One region of the Lysinibacillus sp. FSL K6-1151 genome, then DNA from elsewhere that is predicted to be linked to it. Evidence: riboswitches for the same ligand, from Rfam matches in the RefSeq annotation. Region 1 holds a riboswitch; each other region holds the start of a gene.
The links. A riboswitch is a leader RNA that binds a small molecule or an ion and turns the genes downstream of it on or off. The one in region 1 is predicted to bind cobalamin.
Positions count from the first base shown of each region.

Region 2: it holds a riboswitch for cobalamin, as region 1 does, so the genes downstream of both, cobT (nicotinate-nucleotide--dimethylbenzimidazole phosphoribosyltransferase) here and mmgD (citrate synthase) in region 1, are expected to answer to the same signal.
Region 3: it holds a riboswitch for cobalamin, as region 1 does, so the genes downstream of both, MHI04_RS13565 (energy-coupling factor ABC transporter permease) here and mmgD (citrate synthase) in region 1, are expected to answer to the same signal.
Region 4: it holds a riboswitch for cobalamin, as region 1 does, so the genes downstream of both, MHI04_RS19750 (iron chelate uptake ABC transporter family permease subunit) here and mmgD (citrate synthase) in region 1, are expected to answer to the same signal.

Region 1 covers NZ_CP152040.1:2,374,008-2,377,488, forward strand. Annotated here, with positions in the region: gene MHI04_RS11520 (DUF2089 domain-containing protein) at 1-32, shown strand, start outside; gene MHI04_RS11525 (hypothetical protein) at 46-432, shown strand; gene MHI04_RS11530 (hypothetical protein) at 442-723, shown strand; gene MHI04_RS11535 (NUDIX hydrolase) at 779-1,264, opposite strand; cobalamin riboswitch at 1,513-1,708, shown strand; gene mmgD (citrate synthase) at 1,901-3,022, shown strand; gene prpD (2-methylcitrate dehydratase) at 3,121-3,481, shown strand, end outside.
Region 2 covers NZ_CP152040.1:1,217,955-1,221,435, reverse strand. Annotated here, with positions in the region: gene MHI04_RS05715 (methionine gamma-lyase family protein) at 1-39, opposite strand, end outside; gene MHI04_RS05710 (trimeric intracellular cation channel family protein) at 389-994, shown strand; gene cobT (nicotinate-nucleotide--dimethylbenzimidazole phosphoribosyltransferase) at 1,069-2,124, opposite strand; cobalamin riboswitch at 2,218-2,394, opposite strand; gene MHI04_RS05700 (DMT family transporter) at 2,467-3,321, opposite strand.
Region 3 covers NZ_CP152040.1:2,811,739-2,815,219, forward strand. Annotated here, with positions in the region: gene cobJ (precorrin-3B C(17)-methyltransferase) at 1-554, opposite strand, end outside; gene MHI04_RS13560 ((2Fe-2S) ferredoxin domain-containing protein) at 559-930, opposite strand; cobalamin riboswitch at 1,077-1,259, opposite strand; cobalamin riboswitch at 1,517-1,702, shown strand; gene MHI04_RS13565 (energy-coupling factor ABC transporter permease) at 1,845-2,591, shown strand; gene MHI04_RS13570 (energy-coupling factor ABC transporter substrate-binding protein) at 2,595-2,867, shown strand; gene cbiQ (cobalt ECF transporter T component CbiQ) at 2,874-3,481, shown strand, end outside.
Region 4 covers NZ_CP152040.1:4,081,578-4,085,058, reverse strand. Annotated here, with positions in the region: gene MHI04_RS19765 (ATP-binding protein) at 1-176, shown strand, start outside; gene MHI04_RS19760 (response regulator transcription factor) at 154-855, shown strand; gene MHI04_RS19755 (YdhK family protein) at 896-1,465, opposite strand; cobalamin riboswitch at 1,778-1,966, shown strand; gene MHI04_RS19750 (iron chelate uptake ABC transporter family permease subunit) at 2,111-3,157, shown strand; gene MHI04_RS19745 (heme ABC transporter ATP-binding protein) at 3,163-3,481, shown strand, end outside.

The sequences.
Region 1 (3,481 bases):
ATGAGGCCATAAAACTCTTAAAAGACGAATAGGGAGGAATGCTACATGAAAGAGGAAATTACTAAAGTGTTAACCATGATTCAAGAGGGAAAAATTGATGCTGATAAAGGGTCAGAGCTGATTCAAGTGTTACAAGAGAAAGAGGAGTCAGGTAATAAATTTCTGGAAAAAACGAAGTATTTAGATAAAACGTTAAAGGTTCGTGTGGTGTCCACTGAAAATGATAATGTCACTGTGAATTTGCCTATAAAACTTGTCAAGGCTGTGTTAATGGCTGGACACAGTATCGCTGCGAGTATTCCGCAATCGGAAAAATACGTGAAAGATATCGATATCAATCTTCTTCTTGAAGCCATCGAAAATGAATTAGATGGACAAATTGTGGACATAAAATCGGCAAACGGAGATACCGTTTCAGTTTTCATTGAGTAGAGGCGACTTATGATGCATGTAAAAGTGAAAGCAAAAGACGTTCGCTTTACCGTTCCTGTTCCATATGCTGTGCTAACCATTGTTCTTTCCACTTTGACTTCAAAATGGATTCAGCAAAGTGTCAACAAATGGACAAAGGCATACTTCGACAGAAAAAAAATCGACTTTTCCTTTCCATTCATTGACAAAGAAATGCTCAAGCCTATTATCAAGGAACTACAAAATTACAAAGGGCTCGTGCTAGTAGATGTCAAGGCACAAGACGGTACAGAGGTTAAGATTAGACTGTAATAACCTAATAGTTAAGATGGGAGCATGTTTTCATAAAAAGCATGCTCTTTGTTATTTAAAGAGAATTCTTTGCAAAAGAACTATCTAAATTCCACAATTTGTCCTCTAGATTGTCTAAGAGTGTTTTTGTTCTTTTCTCAAGATGATCTGGTAGCTCATTTTTACTGAAATAGGTAAGATTCAAACTCTCACCATCCCTCATCTCTAATACACCACTGACATTTTTCGCACTATAAAGATGAATAACTGTATAGATTTCATCCCCATTTGGATATTGAAAATAATAATTTGGCCCTGAAAAAACACCAATCAAGTCCAATTCATTCGCTACCAGTCCTGTTTCTTCATGAAGTTCACGGGTAGCAGCTTCTTCTAGCGTTTCATTCAGTTCCATTGAGCCACCAGGTAATCCCCAATCCAACGTATCTGAACGATGTTGAAAGAGAATTTTCTTGTCATCGTTGACTACAAGAATTGTCGCCCCGATACTGATAATCGGTCTACTACCGATGTGTTTCCTTAATTCTGAAATATAGCCCATATGTGCTCCTCCTCTATATTATAAAAAAACTATTCGCCTTTCTTATTATAAAGACCTCTATTTTACTTATAACCCTTGAAAATGGATTTATTGGTATAGATGAACAATCTTTTTTTGTACAAAATAATGCTCAAAAATGCAGAATAGTCAATCAAAAATGAAAAATAGCTTTTTATAATCAGTCTTTTCTGAATTTTACCTATATTGATTGTTTTGAAAACTCTATGTTAAGGTAAATAGACAAATTGAATATGCTAAATTTTGGTGGTTCAAATGGGGTTCATTCCATTTGATTAAAAGGGAAGTTGGTGAGAGTCCAACACTGTCCCGCAACTGTATTTAGGAGCTCGATAACAAGGCCACTGTTTTGTTTGTCAAAATGGGAAGGTGTTATTGAAGTGTTGATTATAAGTCAGGAGACCTGCCACAAAATAAGCATCAATTGACCTACGAGGATAGGGAGGTGTTAGCTACTGCATGATTTTTGTGAATTCCTGTAAATTCACTGTTATTTGGTCTGTCATGCTTTTGTAGATTAACAACTTCTAAAAAGGGGTAGAAGTTGTTTTTTTGTTGTTCTTTCGTGTTGGAATGGTAACGCTTACAAGAATAATTAAACAAAGGGGCTGTCATTGAATGGAGTTAACTTATTCACCAGGTCTTGATGGGGTCATTGCTGCTGAAACAAAATTATCTTTTTTAGACACTGTAGGAAGTCAAATTGTTATTCGAGGCTACGACTTGATTGAATTATCACAAAGATATTCGTATTTAGACATTGTCTACCTACTACTGCATGGCGAAATTCCTACTGCCGAGCAACAGGCTGACTTACAGGACAAATTAAAAGCACATTATCAGGTTCCACAAGAGATCTTCCAAATCTTCAAGCTCTTGCCTAATGAAACACATGCGATGGATGGACTGAGAACTGGAATTTCTGTTTTAGCAGGCTTTGATCAGCACATCAATGATCGTTCTACTGAAATGAACTTGACGCGAGCTTATAGACTTTTAGGCGGTATGCCTAACATCGTAGCCAATAGCTATCGTGTCTTAAACGGACAAGATGTTGTGGAGCCAGATAGTCAGCTTTCCTATAGCGCCAATTTTTATTACATGATTACTGGTAGAAAACCAACGGCGTTAGAAGAGGAAATTTTTGATCAGTCTCTCGTTTTATATAGTGAGCATGAGATGCCAAATTCGACGTTTACAGCTCGTGTTATTGCCTCTACACAATCTGATTTGTACGGTGCTTTAACTGGAGCTGTCGCATCATTGAAAGGAAATTTACATGGAGGGGCCAACGAGGCAGTCATGTACATGCTTCTAGAAGCCAAAACAGTAGCAGGCTTTGAAGCCTTGCTGAAAAATAAACTGCAAAATAAAGAAAAAATTATGGGCTTTGGTCACCGTGTTTATATGAAAAAGATGGACCCAAGAGCACAAATTATGAAAGAGGCTTTGCATAAATTATGTTTGGCACAAGGGGATGATCGCTTATATCACATGTGTGAAGCTGGTGAGAAGGTGATGGCACAAGAAAAGAGCTTGTACCCAAATTTAGATTATTATGCAGCACCAGTATACTACATGCTTGGCTTGCCAATTGAAATCTATACACCTATCTTTTTTGGCTCACGAACGATTGGCTTATGTGCTCACGTCATTGAGCAGCATGACAATAACCGATTATTTAGACCTCGTGTCCATTATATTGGCGAGCGTCATAACCTTGAAGAATTGTCGGTATAATCAAGTTTTAACAACTCGCCATAGAGCTGATGGGCATTCTGACCAATGCCTATCAGCATACTAGTATATCAAATTCATGCCTTGAAAGGAAGATATAGATGATTAAAACAAATGACATATCTAAGACAGATCAATTACTTACAGATATTGCGGATTACGTAGTCAATACAACTATTACAAGTGAAGAAGCATACGAAACGGCACGCTATGTATTATTAGATACATTAGGGTGTGGCATTTTGGCCTTACAATATCCTGAATGCACGAAACTTCTTGGCCCAGTAGTACCAGGCACAGTCGTTCCCAATGGTACACGAGTTCCAGGCACTTCCTATGTTCTTGATCCTGTAAAAGGTGCCTTTAATATCGGTTGTATGATTCGTTGGCTGGATTACAACGACACTTGGCTTGCGGCTGAATGGGGACACCCTTCTGATAATTTAGGGGGCATATTAGCTG
Region 2 (3,481 bases), 1.2 Mb from region 1:
GGATAGCGTTTGTGCTGATAAATTAGATGTAAACGTCATTCTTTTCTTCTCCATTTCACAATTGTCCCGCATTTCAATCAGTAAGATCTATCGACTCTCTAAATTGACTTCACTCATTCTAGAATTCCCTAAATAACTACTGGTATATCAACGCTTTTGACGAATGTTTTTCTTTATTTCAATAACATCTTATCAATTTGTATGAACCCCTGCAAAACTTGCCTATTGTTTCTAAGCGAATTTTACGCTAAGCTAATGTGCGGACTTACTTCAAGAAGCGTATGTAATGACTGATTTTGGCTATTAAATTCATAGATTCTGTTACGTCAAAAAAAGTCTTTTAACTTTTAAAAAAGAAGTTCATTTATTGATAGAAGGGGTGAAAGGGATGGCTTGGGAGGTTTTTAGTATTATTGGAACAATTGCCTTTGCTATTTCTGGGGCAATCATTGCCATGGAAGAAGAATACGATTTATTCGGTGTATATATACTCGGTATTGTCACTGCTTTTGGTGGAGGAGCTATTCGAAATTTACTCATCGGACTGCCTGTCACAACCTTATGGGGACAGGATATGATGTTTCAAATTGCACTAGCTGCGATTACGATATTTTTTATCTTCCCGCATCATCTGATTCAGCATTGGCATCGTTGGGGCAACTTCACAGATGCCATTGGCTTATCCGCATTCGCTATTCAAGGTGCACTCTATGCAGTGAAGCTAGATATGCCAATTAGCGCAGTCGTTGTAGCTGCTGTTTTAACAGGTTCAGGTGGTGGTATTGTGCGAGATTTATTAGCTAGACGGAAGCCGCTAGTTCTCCGTGATGAAGTCTATGGTGTTTGGGCTGCTCTCGCAGGGCTTGTTATCGGATTTGAAGTTTTGACTGGAGACATTTTCCTTTATGTATTATTTGCAGTGATTACAGCATTACGCATTCTTTCCTATATGATGAAGTGGCGTTTGCCTTTGCGTAAGTTGAATCGGGCATAGATACTGTAATTGATAAAAAAATGAATAAGCGCAAAGAGTTCATTAACTATTTGCGCTTATTTGTTATTCAGTAACTATTTAGCCAAAAGATTCATGGCTTCTTCTAATGTCACCATATTTTTCATCATAGAACAAGCGGCATCTAAAAGAGGAAAGGCTAGAGCAGCACCAGAGCCTTCGCCTAATCGCATGTTCATATGCAGCATTGGCTCTACACCAAGTAATGATGCGGCAATTTTAGCCCCTGGTTCCTCTGAAGCATGGGAAGGTATGATAAAGTCTTTTACTTTCGGTTCAATTTGATAAGCAATAAGCGCAGCAATAGTCGAAATAAAACCATCAATAATAACAGGTTTTCGGTGACTTGCGGCAGCCAGCATGATACCAGCCATAGCCCCTATCTCTAGCCCTCCAACTTTAGCTAGAACATCAATGATATCGTTAGGATTGGGGTTGTTGAGAGTAATTGCTTTTTCAATTACTGCTGCTTTATGAGCAATCCCTCCTTGACCAACTCCTGCGCCAAACCCTGTTATTTCAATAGGGTCATAGCCAGTCAAAGCAGCTAATATGGCAGTGCTCGGCGTTGTATTACCAATGCCCATTTCACCTGTTCCAAGTAGGTTGGCTCCTTTTGTGATTTCATCTGTTGCCACATGAATCCCCACTTCAATGGATTGAATAGCCTCTTCTCTTGACATAGCAGGGCCCTGTGCCATGTTATCTGTGCCATGTTTAATTTTATGAATGATAACACCTGCATCAAGCGGAATATCTTCTTTTACCCCAACATCTACTGTTACTACCTTTGCATTGGTAATGCCCGCAATCGCACAAACGCCTGTACCTCCCTTAGGAAAATTTAATGTTTGAAAGACCGTAACATCTTGTGGATTCGTTGTTATGCCTTCCTCACAAACGCCATGATCTGCTGCACAGACAATCATCACTTTTTTATCGACCATTGGATATAATTGTCCTGTTATGCCTGAAAGCTGTACGGCAAGTGATTCTAGTTTCCCCAAGCTACCTGGGGGCTTACAAAGCGCATCAATTCGCTTTCTAGCTTGGTCCATACTATTCATATCAGCCTCTTGGATATTTTGAATCGTGTCTTGTAATAATTGCATTATTGTTTCTCCTCTCGTTCTACATGAAGACAAAATAAAAAGTCTGTAGTTTATTGTCATGACAAATAAACTACAGACTTTTCCATCATCTATATACTTCCGAAGCAAGTAGGCAGGTCTCCTGGCTCAAGCTCAACATATCATCGTGCCTTCCCAGCGATTCGCTAGTGGCATTTACGATGACACTCCCTTATACAGTGGCGGGTCCGCTAAAGTTTTTCACTTTATTCCCTATTCTCCCTATTGGGCACCTAATGCTTTTATTAAACTATTTATAATCTACGACAGCGTATTTTTTCTGTCAATATTAGAATACTCGCCTTGTACCATTTCTTCGGTTACCTATTCTTTTTCTATTTCGCTTAGCAATGTTGAGCCTAATAATAGGACCGCTCCTATTATTTGTAGAAGCGTCATTTTTTCACCTATAATCATCGTGGAAATTACTAATGATGTCAGTGGATCAATATAGCTAAGAATGGCTATACTTTGTCCTTTTAACTGTGACATGCCTAAAAAGAACAATAAAAATCCAACCCCTGCATGGACAATGCCTAATGTAATTAAGAATAGGACTGACTCAAAACTGATTTTCATGACCTGAAATCCTGTAGTTCCAAGTAGATAGAAGCTAAGGAAAAATGCTGCTAAAGAAAGTTGAATCATTGTATTTTCTGGTTCCTTTAAGCCGCATATAAATTTATTTGTCAATGTTAGCGCTGTGTAAAAGCATGCCGCGATAAGACCGTAGACAATGCCTATAAAATGCTCACTGTCCCCAGTGCCTTGACTTTGGACAATCAAATATAGTCCGATAAGAGCCACACAGACATACATTATTTTTCTGCCAACTAGCTTCTCTTTTAAAATAATTGGAGATAAGCAGATAACGAGTACTGGTGCAAAATAATAACTCAATGCAGCATTGGCAATCGTTGTTGCTTTATAAGCCTGAAATAAAAAAATCCAGTTCCCACACAAGGCGATACTAGAAAGTATTAATTTCCACTTATTTTTTATAATCTCTAATTTCGAAAAATTCCCCTTTTTATAAATAAAAATCACTACTAAAAAACAAGCACCTATTAAACTCATCCAAAAAGCAATTTCACTTGAAGTTAACGGAATATACTTGGCAAAAACACCAACTGCTCCAAAAATAATCATGGATAATACAAATGCTAATTTTCCGCTCATTACAAATACCTACTTTCTACGTATAAAGTATTAACCTATACAGTAGAATCTATTGAAAATGAGCAAACTGTTATTGTATGCCTAAACAGTAGATTCTACTGTAAAGACATTGTTGGGGGTGCTATTGAACAAAACATACAAAATCCCTCCTTCACCTACA
Region 3 (3,481 bases), 440 kb from region 1:
ATGCGCTGTGCTTCGACAATTTGTCTTGTTCGGCGACCGCTTTTTGGGTTGTATAAAGCGATTACAAAATCCGCCATAGCGGCTGCCTCGACGCGCTTGGCAATTAAATTCCATGGTGTTAGATGGTCACTTAAACTAATCGTACAGGCATCATGCATAATCGGGGCACCAAGTAAGCTAGCACATGAATTGATGGCAGAAATACCAGGGACAATTTCTACCTCAATCCCCGTTGCTTCTGTCCAGCCTAGCTCAATCAATACCTCATACACTAATCCCGCCATACCATAGACACCCGCATCACCACTTGAAATGACTGAGACAATGCTTCCAGCCTCTGCTTGGCGAACCGCTTCCTGCGCACGGGACACCTCTTCGGTCATTCCAGTACTGACAATCGACTTCGCACTGACTAAATCTTGAATCAACTCCACGTAGGTTTTGTAGCCTATGATCATATCACTTTGTTGTAATGCCTCTACCGCCCGTGTCGTAATATGCTTAAAGTCTCCAGGTCCAAAGCCCACTACGAAAATTTTTCCTTTTTGCGCCATGTTGTTACCCCTCTTTCACCTTTTCGATCCCTTTAATGGCTGTCGTTTGTGCTGTACGCTGTAATGTACCTTCACGAAGTGTAAAGACATGTTCTTTGTATAAGGATTCATGATGTAAATCTTGTACAAGTGTTCTAGCATGCTCTGTTGATGGTACACGATACCAATTCCCTTGCGGATAGGCGATGACCACACAAGCATCCTTGCATCGTCCATTACAGCGCGTTCTTGTTGTATGTATCTCTTGATCAAGTGCTTGCTGTTGTATTTCTTCTCGAATAGCTAGGGTAATTTCCTCCCCACCTTTGTTCATGCAGCTACTACCATTACAAATAAAGAGATGTGTTTTCATCCCCTCTAAATTCCATGTTGTCATCTTCTGTCTCCCCTCATTTGCTTTCTGGAAAAAGAAAAACCTTTACTCTAATTACGAAGAGTAAAGGTTTTGTAGAAGCCAAATAAAAACGAATAAAATAAAATGCAGGTACTCGCTCTTGCTTCAACTTCTCCCTCCGAAAAGTTTGCATGCACAATCAAATAAGCAGGTTTCCTGACTTAAGCTTCATTTTACTATCGCACCTTCCCAAGTTTGCACCAGTGGCTTTGCGATTTCATCAGCTATTACAGTAGCGGGGGCTGTATTGGATTTTCACCAATTTCCCTATTATCTCGAGTTATTCGAGCACTTATCGACGTTTTATATGAAATTTATTATCTTCTTTATAGAATAGAAAACTGTCTCTATCATATCTCATTATTTTAAAATTTCAATATTTCTATAAAAATTTATGACAATTTTATCAATTTTGTGTGTAGACCAGGTATAAAAATTATAATATCTCCTTATTTATGACAATTCAGTAGTTATCAGAATCTTCTCTATTGACCTTCAATTGAAAATATTTTTAAAAAAAGTATAGCATATTTATGGAAAATCATGTTACACTTTGTCGTGAAATCTCACAACTTAATGTTTTTTCGGTGTAAAATACTTATCATTTTGCTTAAAAGGGAAGCCGGTTTGAGTCCGGCGCGGTCCCGCCACTGTATTAGGGAGCTTTATAGAACATGTCACTGTCCAACGGATGGGAAGACCTATAAAGTGTTGAACTAGAGCCAGGAGACCTGCCGAAAAATATGTGATCGTTTCAGCCTACGAGGATAGGTGTGCGGCTTAGCAGATGAGAATGTTATTTGCTTTTTTAGCTATGCACTTTTCCAACAACGGAGAAGTGCTTTTTTATTTACGCACGCTACATTCTAAAAATCTATTAGTAAGGAGGAAAGCTTTTGAAATTTTCATGGTGGAAACTTAGTTATTTTTTATTGGCCTTTTTACTCGTGCCAAAACGTGCCTTTGCTATGCATATCATGGAAGGTTTTTTACCAATCGAATGGGCTATTTTTTGGTGGGTCATCTCTATCCCATTTATTATTCTAGGATTGCGCTCCATTCGCAAAACAATTGAAGAAAACCCTGAAACCAAAATGCTTTTAGGTCTTTCAGGAGCCTTTGCTTTTGTGCTGTCGGCGTTAAAAATCCCTTCGGTTACAGGTAGTTGCTCCCACCCAACTGGTGTTGGACTTGGAACGGTTTTATTCGGACCTCTAGCTATGAGTGTCATCGGAACGATTGTTTTATTATTCCAATCTTTATTATTAGCACATGGTGGGATTACCACTTTAGGAGCGAACGCCTTCTCTATGGCGATTGTAGGCCCATTTATTGCTTACTTTGTCTTTAAAGGGGCTCAAAAAATAGGGTTGTCATTTTCACTAGCTGTTTTTTTTGCTGCGATGCTTGGTGACTTAGGTACATATGTTGTGACTTCTGTACAGTTAGCATTAGCCTTCCCTTCAGAGGTTGGCGGCTTTATGGCATCGTTTACAAAGTTCGCAGGTATTTTTGCCTTAACTCAAATTCCGTTAGCGGTGAGTGAAGGAATTTTAACGGTCATTGTGATGAATTTCTTGAAAAAGTACAATGTCAGCGAATTAAAAATGTTGCGTGTTTTCTCAACAAAGGAGGCACATTAGTAGATGAAACGAAATTTATTACTAATAGCGATTGTTGTGCTGTTAGCTATCATCCCATTGTTTATACAAAAAGGTGCAGAATTTGGTGGTGCTGATGGAGAGGCAGAAGCAGCCATTGGCGAAATCAATGCAGAATATGAACCGTGGTTTGAAAGCTTATGGGAGCCACCAAGTGGTGAAATTGAAAGCTTATTATTCGTGCTACAGGCAGCTATTGGAGCTGGTTTTATTGGCTACTTCATCGGCTATATGCGCGGCAAGCATAAAGAAGGTTAACCCGTTATGTTACTCATTGATAAGTATGCGTATCTTAATAAGCTAGCGTCCGTTCATCCGCTAGAAAAAATGATATTTTCAATTGGTCTACTTCTCGTAACGCTCATCATGAGAGATGAACGACTTTCACTCATTACATTTTTTGTAATGAGTGCTTTTATCATTTTAGGTGCAAAAATTCCGCTTACCTACTATGTTAAGTTATTATTGCTACCTGGATTTTTCTTACTAACAAGTCTTGTATCCATCTTGCTGTCAATCACACCAGCAACTCATGTATTACCTGCCCATCTGTGGTCTTTTACGTGGATGAATTGGACAATTTTCATCGGAAAAGCAAGTGCCCTGTCCGCCCAACAATTGTTCTTTATTGTCCTTGGCAGTAGTAGTTGTTTATACTTTTTAATTTTGACCACATCCGTACAAGGGATTTGCTATGTGCTCCGACAATGGCGACTGCCCTCTTTATTGGTTGAGCTTATTGAACTAACCTATCGTTTTATTTTTATATTTTTAGAAAGCATGTACAGAATACATCTTGCCCAGCAAGCGCGTCTTGGCTACCATTCTCCAATGCAATGGCTACGCTCCGTATCCATGCTTATTGTGGCGCT
Region 4 (3,481 bases), 1.7 Mb from region 1:
TGGAAAAATCTCGTAGTCGTGCTTTAGGTGGTTCTGGACTCGGGCTTGCTATTGTCAAGGAACTTGTACAGGCGCATGGGGGCGAAGTGAAGGTTAGCAGTGAAATAAATAAAGGAACTACTTTTGAATTATCTTTTAAAGGGGTAGAAACAGATGAAAACCATTTTATGCATTGATGATGAGCCAAGAATGTTAGATTTATTAACCCTTTATTTAGAGCCGAATTTTTATTGTAGAGCTATGTCTTCCGTTCAAGAGGCTTTCGATTTTTTAGAAGATGGGCATGCAGATTTAATTCTTTTGGATGTTATGATGCCAGAGATGGATGGGTGGCAGGCGTGCCAAGAAATTAGGAAGTTTTGGGATGTGCCCATCATTATGCTTACTGCAAAAGGAGAGCATGCGGATATTGTCAAAGGCTTAAACCTCGGTGCTGATGACTACATATTAAAACCCTTCGATGAGGAAGAGTTATTAGCACGTATATATGCGGTATTAAGAAGATCGAAAATAGAGGAAAAGGTTATTAGCTTTGAGGGTCTTCGCTTAGATAAGGAATCCTTTGAATTATATTTTCAACATGAGGCAATTCCTCTAACACCAAAGGAATTTTCCATGCTTGTTTTATTTTTAGATCATCAAAATAAAGTATTTTCTAGAGAACATCTAATCACCACAGTCTGGGGATATAATGTGACAATTGAAGATCGTACCATTGATTCTCATGTGCGTAATTTACGAGAAAAATTAAGAAAAAGTGGGTTCCCTGCGGATGATTACTTGCAAACAGTATGGGGTATCGGCTATAAATGGCATAAGTCAATTGATAGAAAACCGTTACAACACAAAAGCTAGAAAACAACCTCTGCCAGAAATGCTGGAGAGGTTGTTCATATTATTTTGAGGTTAATTCTTCTTCTGTCACCCATTTATGATTTTTAACAGCTTCACCATTTGTGGTCGAAGTGTAATCAACCATATAAACAGTCGTTTGGATAGCCTCCTCAATACGGACAGTCGCATTTTCCATACCTTCCATATGCGCTGCGTCCGTTTTTACTTCTGTGCCAGGGGCTAGTGGTGCTTCTTCTGGATCAATCAATTCTTCATGAATCACCCACTTATGATTTTCTACACGCTTTCCACCGGAAGTTGGCTCATAGGAAATAACATAGGCAGTTGTGTTATAGGCACCTATTATTGTTGCTTCGGCACCTCTCATACCGTCCATATGTCCATCCGTAATAATCACGTTACTTCCAACAGAAAACTTCGGATTATCCGCGTTCTTTAATGTGGATGGTACTTCACCTGAGCTTGAGTGGTTCATCGTAGAATGATCCATTTCTTCAGCAGTGTTATTGGAAGTAGATACAGGCTTCGTTTGCTCCTCCGCACAAGCTGTTAAACTAATGAAGGCCGTTACTGCTAGAAGTCCAGTAGACCATTTTCTTTTAAATATCATGTAATATCCTCCTCACTATTTTCCCTTACTGTAGCAAACAAATGTGCAGAAATGATGGATGTCAATTGCTTTTTGACATGAATGAAGAGAGCGAAATGTCATTGATGTATGTGATAGGAAAAATGGCTAAGATGTGGTGAAGTTTCCTCCCATGCCAAAACTATTAAGTAATAGATAGCCAATTTATAACGAGCAAATAGCTATTGTGCTCAAAACTGCGAAGATACAGCTTATATATTGTTCTTCCTTAGAAATAAAATTCCATGTAGACTAACAATCTATAAAAATGTATGATAGAATCGTCACAATTTTATAAATTCAAATACTATTGGTGTGCCATTTTATAATGTCACTTAAAAGGGAAGTCGGTGTAAGTCCGGCGCTGTCCCGCAACTGTAACGAGGAGTCCTATAATATTATTTGCCACTGTGGAAGAATGGGAAGGCAATTATAGGGTGTTGAATCGAAGCCAGGAGACCTGCCAGTTAGTAATACCTGTAATGCCCACGAGGATGCAAGCAATTACGGACAATAGCTGGATTTTTTCTGACTTTGTTTATTCTAGGGTGTTTCTATGCGTAGTTGCGTATGGAATACCTTTTTTTATTGCTTCATTCATCACTATTCAGTAGGAGTTTAAAACGGATGAATAAAAAGTTTATATTTTTTTCCTTAATCCTTTTCTTCGTATTAATTGTTTCTATGACCTTTGCTGTCATGGTCGGCTCTGTATCAGTTACGCCATTGTATGTATGGAAAGTTATTCTTTCTAAAATCCCCTTTATACAAAATGCCATAGAGCAAGATTGGAGTCGCTCACAGGAAATCATCATCTGGCAAATAAGAGCACCTCGTGTTTTGCTAGCTGCTATTGTTGGAGCGGGGTTAGCCATTGCGGGGGCAGCGATTCAGGCGCTTGTACGAAATTCCATTGCTGACCCATATATTCTAGGAATTTCTTCAGGGGCAGCTGTCGGAGCTACTTCTGTAATTATTTTAGGAGCCTTTTCATTTTTAGGTATTTACGCGCTTTCAATATCAGCCTTTTTAGGATCATTACTTGCCATTGCACTGGTGTTTTTCTTATCACGTGTTGGGGGACGGGTTTCTATTTTTCGTCTGTTATTGGCAGGTATGGCTGTTTCCTTTATTTTAACGGCCATTTCTAATTTTATTTTAATGATGTCAAAGCAAGAGGGGGCTTTAAAAGCTGTTATGTTTTGGATGCTAGGTAGTCTAGCAGGAGCTAAATGGAATAATATTATCATTCCAGCTTCCATATTTTTCGTCGTATTTGGGCTTCTCTGGCTACACTATCGAAATTTAAATTTACTTTTACTTGGGGAAGAAGCGGCAGTGACGTTAGGGGTTAATCTTCAGCAATTTCGGATTCAGCTTATATTACTTGTCTCCCTGTTAACAGGTGTACTGGTGGCAGTCAGTGGCTCTATTGGTTTTGTAGGTCTAATTATCCCTCATATAGTACGTTTAATTGTGGGATCTAACTATAAATATGTGATACCGATTAGTGCTTTAATAGGGGGGATTTTCTTAGTGTGGGCTGATGCCTTTGCTCGAATTATCATTGCTCCTCAGGAAATGCCAATTGGTATTATTACAGCCTTTTGTGGAGGTCCATTTTTCATTTGGCTACTCCGTCGCAATAATTATTCTTTCGGTGAAGGAGATTAACTTATATGACATTAGAAGCAAAGCAAGTATCATTCTCCATTAACGATCAACGTATACTACATGAAGTAAGTATTCAAATAAAGAAAAAGCAGTTTGTTGGGTTAATTGGCCCTAATGGTAGTGGCAAATCAACATTGCTAAAAAATATGTATCGTCTTCTAAAACCTGAAAGCGGGACGGTATTATTAAATGAGCATGATATTTTAAAGCAATCTAGTAAAGCAATTGCGAAGAATTTAGCTGTTGTTAGTCAAGATACACCTGTTTTATTTGATTTCACTGTACATGATTTAGTTAGCATGGGGAGAACGCCACATAAAAAAC